One region of the Halobacillus amylolyticus genome, then DNA from elsewhere that is predicted to be linked to it. Evidence: riboswitches for the same ligand, from Rfam matches in the RefSeq annotation. Region 1 holds a riboswitch; the other holds the start of a gene.
What was found. A riboswitch is a leader RNA that binds a small molecule or an ion and turns the genes downstream of it on or off. The one in region 1 is predicted to bind cobalamin.
Positions count from the first base shown of each region.

Region 2: linked by a shared signal. The riboswitch ahead of MUO15_RS14805 (ABC transporter substrate-binding protein) and the one ahead of MUO15_RS11960 (ribonucleoside-diphosphate reductase subunit alpha) in region 1 are both predicted to bind cobalamin.

Region 1 is NZ_CP095075.1:2,316,821-2,321,138, reverse strand. It holds gene MUO15_RS11960 (ribonucleoside-diphosphate reductase subunit alpha) at 1-2,161, opposite strand, end outside; cobalamin riboswitch at 2,391-2,570, opposite strand; gene MUO15_RS11955 (class I SAM-dependent methyltransferase) at 3,102-3,782, shown strand; gene MUO15_RS11950 (YnfA family protein) at 3,876-4,202, shown strand.
Region 2 is NZ_CP095075.1:2,865,375-2,869,692, forward strand. It holds gene MUO15_RS14795 (alpha/beta fold hydrolase) at 1-686, opposite strand, end outside; gene MUO15_RS14800 (N-acetylmuramoyl-L-alanine amidase) at 1,038-1,943, opposite strand; cobalamin riboswitch at 2,280-2,462, shown strand; gene MUO15_RS14805 (ABC transporter substrate-binding protein) at 2,608-3,597, shown strand; partial or broken gene MUO15_RS14810 (FecCD family ABC transporter permease) at 3,590-4,318, shown strand, end outside.

The DNA.
Region 1 (4,318 bases):
TCAATCCCTGTTTCCAAGCATCCAAATGCAGGGCAAGCAGTTCCTTAGCTTTAATTGAGTTACGAACATAGATATTGAAGGATATCGACTGATCGACATATCTCTGGCGCGCCGCATTCTGCCTTATGCTTGTATGCTGATCAATATCGTACGCTGACTTATAATACCAATACGTTTCTGCGCTTAAATCTGGGGCCGTCACAGGAATTTTGTAATCCTTTTTCTCCTCGGAATAAAACTTTTTGAAAATCGGATCAATGCTCGCTGTGCTTCCGGCAATAATTGAGGTGCTGGAGTTCGGGGCCACAGCCATTAAATATCCATTACGCATTCCCCTCTCGGCCACGTCACGTTGCAACTGTTCCCAGTTCCAAGTACTATCTTGATCAAACGACCGTTTAACAAAAAATGCTCCTGTATCCCAATCCGACCCTTCAAATAACGGATAACTTCCTTTTTCGCGGGCAAGCTGGTTGCTGGCAAGGATGGAGTAGTAAGCAATTCCCTCATACACTTCCTTCGTATAGTCAACTGCTTCATCTGATTCCCAGGCGATTTTTTCCTGAGCGAGCAAGTGGGCCCAGCCAAACGTACCGAGGCCAATGCCGCGATAGGATTGATTCGTTAACTGTGCTTGTTTTACAGGAATCGAATTTTGATCAATGACATTATCAAGCATCCGGACTTGGATCGGAATCAGCCTTGCAAGAACACCAGCTGGAACCGCGCGACCTAGGTTCACACTTGATAAGTTACAAACAACGAACTCACCTGGTTCTTGAACAGTAATGATTTTGCCATCCTTAATGTATTGCTCCTCCTGTACGGTAGGGCTCTGATTTTGAGTGATTTCCGTACACAAATTACTGCAGTATACCATCCCTTTATGGCTGTTTGGGTTCATGCGATTGACTTCATCACGGTAAAACATGTATGGTGTTCCCGTTTCAAGCTGGCCAACCATGATTCGCTTCATCACTTCAATCGCGGGTACGATTTCTTTTGACAAATCAGGGTTCTCAACACAAGCGTAATAACGCTGACGAAACGAACCATTCCCGCGTGCTTCATCAAAATGATCTTCGAGTGAAAAGCCCATTACGGAGCGAACTTCGTGTGGGTCAAACAAGTACCAATCCTCACGCTTCTCAACGGCTTCCATAAACACATCCGGAATCGATACGCCTGTAAACAAATCGTGTGTCCGCTGTCGTTCGTCACCATTATTCAATCGACTGTCGAGGAAAGGGAAAATATCCTTATGCCACACATCAAGGTATACAGCCACCGCCCCTTGCCGTTGACCGAGCTGATCCACACTGACGGCCGTATTATTAAGCTGCTTCATCCATGGTAGCACCCCGGAGGAAACGCCTTTAAAGCCACGAATATCACTGCCGCGGCTGCGGATTTTTCCTAAATAAACACCGATTCCGCCACCGTGTTTGCTCAAATTTGCCACATCCGTGTTCGTATCATAAATTGACTGCAAGCTGTCATCGACGGTATCAATAAAGCATGAGCTCAGCTGACCATAACGTTTGCCTGCATTTGCCAAAGTCGGTGTCGCCACCGTCATATAGAGATGACTCAAGGCCCAATACGATTCTTTTACCAAATCTAAACGTTTCGAATGATCTTCTTGTGCCATTAACGTCATCGCAATGATCATAAACCGCTCCTGAGGAAGTTCAAATACAAGCCCTGATTTCGATCGCGCTAAATATCGATCCCCGAGCGTTTTTAAACCAATGTAAGTAAACAAATGATCACGATCAGGCGCAATCGCTGCTTCAAGCTCATCGATTTCCTGTTTCGAATAAGAAGTAAGTAGATTCGAACTATAAATTTCCTCGTCCATTAACAACTCAATCAAATGATGCAGTCCCGCATAGGGCTCATTTATCCCGCGATTACGGACCGACTCCTCATACATCAGCTCAAGCTGTATCCGCGCTGCGAGATATGTCCAGTCCGGTTCCGTCTCACTAATCTCCGCCAAACACTCCAAGATCAGCGCCTTCGCCTGCTCATCGTGCCCCATCTGACCCAGATTCATTGAAGGCAGCTTGTCCAACAATCGCTGGATATCAAGCGACAGGAAATTTCCCCTCTGACGTTCCAACCAATCATGCCAATCTAATGTATGTACCATCTCCATCAAAATCACTCCTTTACAACAGCTTTTGGAAAAGGTCATGTGGGAATCCCTGATGAGAAAGGGTCCGCCACATCGCATTCACGCTGTCTGAATAATTAGCCATAAAAAAATCCGCTCATTAAATTGAGCGGATGAAACCATGAAACGAAAGTGTACACGTCCCCAAATAGCAAATGAAGACGCCTGTTCATTCCATCGCCTCATCTTCTCAATCCCCGAAGAAGTAGAAACTTTCTAGCGTAGAAAGACAGGTCTCCTGACTTAACGCTCATTTCGACTCCGGCCCTTCCCATGCATTTGTGCACAGTGGATTCTCCGTTTCGAGAGCGATAACAGTTGCGGGGGCAGTTCCGGACTTACACCGGATTCCCTATTAAGCCTAGTGGCATCTTCTCTTCGCTAATACAATATATAGTGTTATTTTAATGTTTTGTTAGCTTATCTTGTGTTTTTATCATAACGAAGATTGTAGAACCGTGCAACAGTTTTTTACTGAATGGGAATAAAGAAGTGTTAAATGTAACGGATCACAGAGGAATAGAATGGCAGATGTAGAATTACTACTAAGAGGGAGTGAGAAAGGGGAGAACCGTGTGCCCATCGATAATTCATCTATTTCATTATTCCTCTGATTTTATCGATTATGGCTGTATCGGATTACTATGGGCCATGAAGTCTAAGCGAAGATACTTGATCCTATTCTCCTTGTTATAGTCGGTGGTATCATTTACTTTTATGGGGCGTTTGGCGTTCTTGAAGGAATTGCTGTATCCACGGTGATTGGAATTCCCCTGATTTCGCCGGATATATAGTTTGCTGATTCCTTTAATCATAAGTTTTTGTTAAGTATTGAGAAAGCAGCGTACTCTTAGTAATACTACTTACCCTATAAAGCGTTCCAGCAAATTATAAACACGAAAACCATAAGGAGGCAACATTAATGAATTCATTCAATTGGCATCAGGAGGCAGAAAAACAATGGGACGGACGAGCAGAATTCTGGAATGCCAACAGCAAGAATATGTGGGATGAGGGCAGTCGAAAAACGATCATTCCTTTTTTGCAGAAACATGTACAAATTGGGAGTAAAGTAGCTGACCTCGGATGTGGCGACGGATACGGGTCTTACAAGCTTGGAAAGGCAGGATATACCGTGACAGGGCTCGACCTTTCTGAGGATATGATAAAACGGGCTAATTCCCGGCTTGAGCAAGATAACTTGCAGTTCGTTCAAGGGGATCTCGTTAATCTCCCTTTTGAAAAAGAGAGCTTTGATGGAATTATGGCCGTGAATAGTCTGGAATGGACAGAAGTACCTTACAAGGGACTTGAGGAAATGAAACGCGTACTTAAACCAGGTGGGAAGCTATGCATCGGGGTGTTAGGTCCAACTGCGAAGCCTAGAATGAACAGTTATCGTCGCGTTTATGGAGAAAAAGTAATCTGCAACACAATGATGCCGTGGGAGCTTGAGCAAATGGCTGGGGAAACAGGCTGGAAACTTACAGACGGACATGGCGTTTATAAACGTGAGGTGGAGAAGAAGGACTTGTCTGGTTTACCCGTTGAACTTCGACAAGCGTTAACGTTTATGTGGGTCTTTATTTTTGAAAAGGAGTAAAAGGCCGTTCTATTTCACTACTATTGGTTGTTTACGGAAGTTAAGAAATTACACCCGGGTAAATCCTGCTGTAAAAAAGAGGTGGAGTTTAGAATGTTCATGGTGTTTATGCTGTTTCTTTTAGCCGGACTCGCTGAAATTGGCGGTGGCTATCTCATTTGGCTTTGGCTTAGGGATGGTAAACCTTTTTATTGGGGGATAGTTGGCGGATTTTCTCTAGTTATGTATGGGGTGATCGCAACGTTTCAAACCTTTCCTTCGTTTGGAAGGGTGTACGCAGCCTATGGAGGAGTTTTTATTATATTATCCGTCCTTTGGGGATGGCTAATTGATAAGAAAACCCCAGATACATATGATTGGGTTGGCGCGGTAATATGTTTAATAGGAGTGTCTGTGATGTTATGGGCACCCCGTAACTAGTTGTTAACTTAAATATCTCAAAGCTTTTAAAGAAAATTGCAGTGCCAACTTATCTGGCCTATGGTTCTTTTGAGAATATAAATGAAAGAGAACGTAAAATTACATACAAAAATATC
Region 2 (4,318 bases), 550 kb from region 1:
GGGCAAATCTCATCATGTACACCATGGAAAATGCCAGTAGGTACATGAATCTTGGACATATCTTGCCATAACTCTTCATCACGGAGGGAAACCGCAGTCTTCGCTGTTGCATTTCCAGATGCCGTGAGTCCTAATCCCTGAAACCATTCTTTGAAGCTTTCTGTTATATTTTGATAGAAAAACATTTTCCCAAAGTTATGCAGCATTTCGGGGCGATCAGTATAGGTAGCCTTAATTAATTCATTTACTCTTTCCTTTGTAATAGTGGTTAGTCCATAAGGGTAACCTTGACGTTGGGTAAAGATGGGTGCTGCTGCTGCGATAAGGGCAAGTTTAAAAATCTTATGCCCCGCATGACGAGCCATATATCGAATGGCAATAGCTCCGCCCATAGAGTGCCCGGTAAGGGTGACATGTTCAAGCTTTAATGTGTCAATAACCGAACGAATATCATCTGCTAGACGATCATAAGAATATCCAGTCCAAGGATTATCCGATTTGCCGAATCCGCGTAAATCAACACCTATGCAGCGATAACCTGCTTTTGGAAGTTGGTCGTACTGATACTCAAATACTCGATGGTTGAGGGGCCATCCGTGTATGAATAAGATTGGCTGGCCGTCTTCTGGGCCGTAGTCCTCTATATAAATATTCACATTATGTTCAACAGTAATGTAATATCCCATCTAAGCCCTCCCATATTATTATTCTTTCGGCACACTTTACACTTTATTAGCAGGTGTCGGATTTTATGAAAAAACCTCTAAATATAGCAATTGTCTATTGACCTTAGTGTGTAAAATATTAGTAGTGGTTATAAGGTATGTACCCATTTGAAAATGATTGTGACATGAATAAGACACCGTATCAAAAGTAATGAAGAAGGATGTTTTATTTCAGAAAATAAAATGGTGATGGAAGTCAGTAGGAAGATTTCCATCACCATTTTAATCAAGGCTTCTATGATAATCATATAGCAATCTGCTTAGATATTTTAGAGGGCCGGAAACAGCCATGCCCCTATATATCTTCAAAGACTAATACTCCTCTATGCCCTTGACAATGCCCTTCGCTATTTGCTCGCGATAATCTTCGCTTTTTAACAACTCGGCATCCTCTTTATTCGAGACAAACCCAGTTTCTGCAAGAATCGCTGGCATATTAGTATGACGCAAAACAAAGTAATCTGCTTTAAACACCCCGCGGCTCAGGTTGCTAGTTTTAGAGATAACGTGTTCCTGGACTAAGTCTGCAAGGTTTCTTGCTTTTGAACCCCCTGCACTATAAAAGGTTTCAATACCTTTAGCACTGGAGTCATGGTACCCGTTGGCATGAATACTAATAAAAAGATCAGCCCCCCAGGTATTGGCTTGTTTTGCACGATTTTCAAGGGTAACAAAGGTATCATCTGTCCGCGTCATTAAAATATCATAACCTTTTTCAAGTAGTTTAGACTCAACGCGCTTAGCAATGTTCAGAACGACGTCTTTTTCCTGAAGAGAGTTCCCGATGGCACCGGGATCTTTGCCTCCATGACCAGGGTCTAGAACAATGCGTTCGACGTCCTGAGTTTCGGTTTGATTAGGGTTTATCTCCCTGAATTCGTCTGTTTTTTTCACATCTTTCTCTTCTACTTGTTTTTCTTCCTCAATGCGATCCCAAGCAACTTCTGATAGAAAGGCTGTGCTCACAAACCCTAGTTCTCCTTGGTAAGTGATTTGCCCCCACCCATTTCCAAGTTCAATATATTCCACTCGTTGCCCCGGTAAGAGACTTCCGATGACCTTAGCATTCAAACTAGGCGCTTGCCGTACATTTAAGGATGACTGGGTGTCAACTTCGCCTGTTTGTGCGGCTTCAACTGGCTGGGCAATCGTCAGTGCAGATATAACGATTAGTACAAAAGAAAGAACCACCGTTATGAAACGCGTTCTCATGTTCATAGATAACTCCTCCCGACTATTAAAAGTGAAAACTTTTATTCTATGAAAAACTGAATCATACTATTAATCTTGGTCAAGTTTTCAATGATCTATTCATCATAAGGCTGTTAAATCTAATCTAGGATTATATATGGTTAGCATTATTCAAAAGTTATGCTTCATGAGCAGTTTATCTCTGACTCACTGGACAAATAAATATTATAGCTATTAATACTGAACAATGAATATTTATATAATGTAGTGAACCATGTTGTCACATGCCATAAGGAAAATATTTGACAAAAAAGTCTAAAAACCAAGCATTTTTTCATAATCTTTAGTAGAATAATAGATAGTTGAATAGGCGAAGAAACAGGCGTGATGTGATTCATCACTTAATAGGGAAGTTGGTTCAAATCCAACGCGGTCCCGCCACTGTATTTGAGAGCAACCTGCACGATTCCACTGTGTGATAAACATGGGAAGGAGCAGGAAGCCATGACCATAAGTCAGGAGACCTACCTGTTTTTCTCACCAATAACCTACGCGGATAGGAGGTGTATAGTAAAAAAGGAGGCTGCCTGCATGTACTTAAGCAGCATGCAAAATCCTTTGTGTACACATCTTCAATGCGAGATGTGTTTTTTTGTGCTCAAAAACTTTTTATTACAGGGGAGAGAGGAACTTGAAACGACTATCGAATTACATATTTATGCTTCTAATGACGATTGGATTGCTAGTAGGCTGTGCAAGCAATGAGGGATCGAGTCAACCAGAGGAAAACCAGAATGAGAAAGGTACTAATTCAGAAGAAGCGCAAGGACAGGCATCGACTTATCCTCTGACTGTGGAGGATTCTACAGGGAACGAGGTTGTCCTAGAGGAAGACCCTGAAAGAATTGTATCTCTTATTCCAAGTAATACAGAGATTGTGTTTGCCCTTGGTGCAGGGGAAGAGGTTGTAGGGGTCTCTGACAATGATAATTACCCTGAGCAGGTGAATGAGATTGATAAGGTTGGCGGGATGCAAATTAATACGGAGAAAGTTCTATCATTAAAGCCTGATCTCGTGCTTGCACACGGTTCAAGTGCTCATAATTTCCAGGCAGCGATTGATCAAATCAGAAATGCTGGGATTCCAGTTTATGTGGTTAAGAATGCTTCCGATTTTAAAGGCGTTTATGAAACGATTCAATCAGTTGGTAAATTGGTAGATGAGCAGGAAAAAGCCGAGAGCATCGTAACAGGGATGAAAGAGAAACTTAAAGGAATTAAAGAAAAAGCATCTGACATCAAAGATCCTAAAAGTGTATTTGTAGAAGTGTCTCCGGCTCCGGAAATTTATACAACTGGAACGGGTACATTCATGAATCAAATGCTCCAAGCGATCAACGCCGAGAATGCTGCTGCTGGCCAAGAAGGATGGGTGAAAATGAATGAAGAGGCTATTATTAACTTACAGCCAGATGTCATCATTACGACCTATGGCTATTACACAGAGAAACCTGTAGAAAAAGTGCTTTCTAGAGAAGGTTGGGAAGAAGTACCCGCAATCGAAAAGAAACAGGTCTATGATGTTCACTCTGATCTTGTTACACGTGCGGGTCCGCGCTTGATTGAAGGGGTAGAGCGGTTGGCTGAAGCTGTTTATCCGGAAACGTTCGGTGATGAATAAACCAGTAGCTTATATAGGGAGCTTAATGATTTTAGTGGGTGCATGGCTGGCAGGAGTAGCTGTTGGCAGTGTACCTATTCCGCTTCCTGTCATTATCGGAGCGATAGCAGAAACGATAAGTCCTTATCAGTCCAATGTTGATCCGATAAATATCAGTATTATTGTGGATGTCCGCTTGCCGCGCGTCGTATTAGCAGGGTTAGTGGGTGCGTCACTTGCAATAGCTGGAGCGTCTTTTCAGGGCTTGCTGCAAAATCCGTTAGCTGATCCTTATACATTAGGTGTGTCTTCAGGTGCGTCTGTCGGAGCAGTATTGGTTTTGTTTGTAGGATTTTCCCTCCCGGTTTTCTCTTCTTTCACACTTCCCATTGTCAGCATTTGTACTGCAGTTCTAACGCTGCTTTTCGTTATTGGGTTTGCACGTATGCTTGATCGTACACTTTCGATTGAAACTCTCATACTGACAGGGATCGTGATGGGGTCTTTTCTCGGATCGGTTATTTCTCTCATGATTGCGCTTACAGGAGAGGAGCTTCGCCAAATTGTCGGCTGGCTCCTTGGAAGTGTAGCGATGCGGGATGGAATCACGTGGGGCTGCTGCTCCCATTTTTTATTGTTGGTGTGCTGCTTCTTTTAACTCAAGGACAGGAATTAAATGCGATGTCGTTAGGCGAGGAACGGGCAAAGCAACTTGGTGTTCCTACCGAGAAAAGAAAAGCGC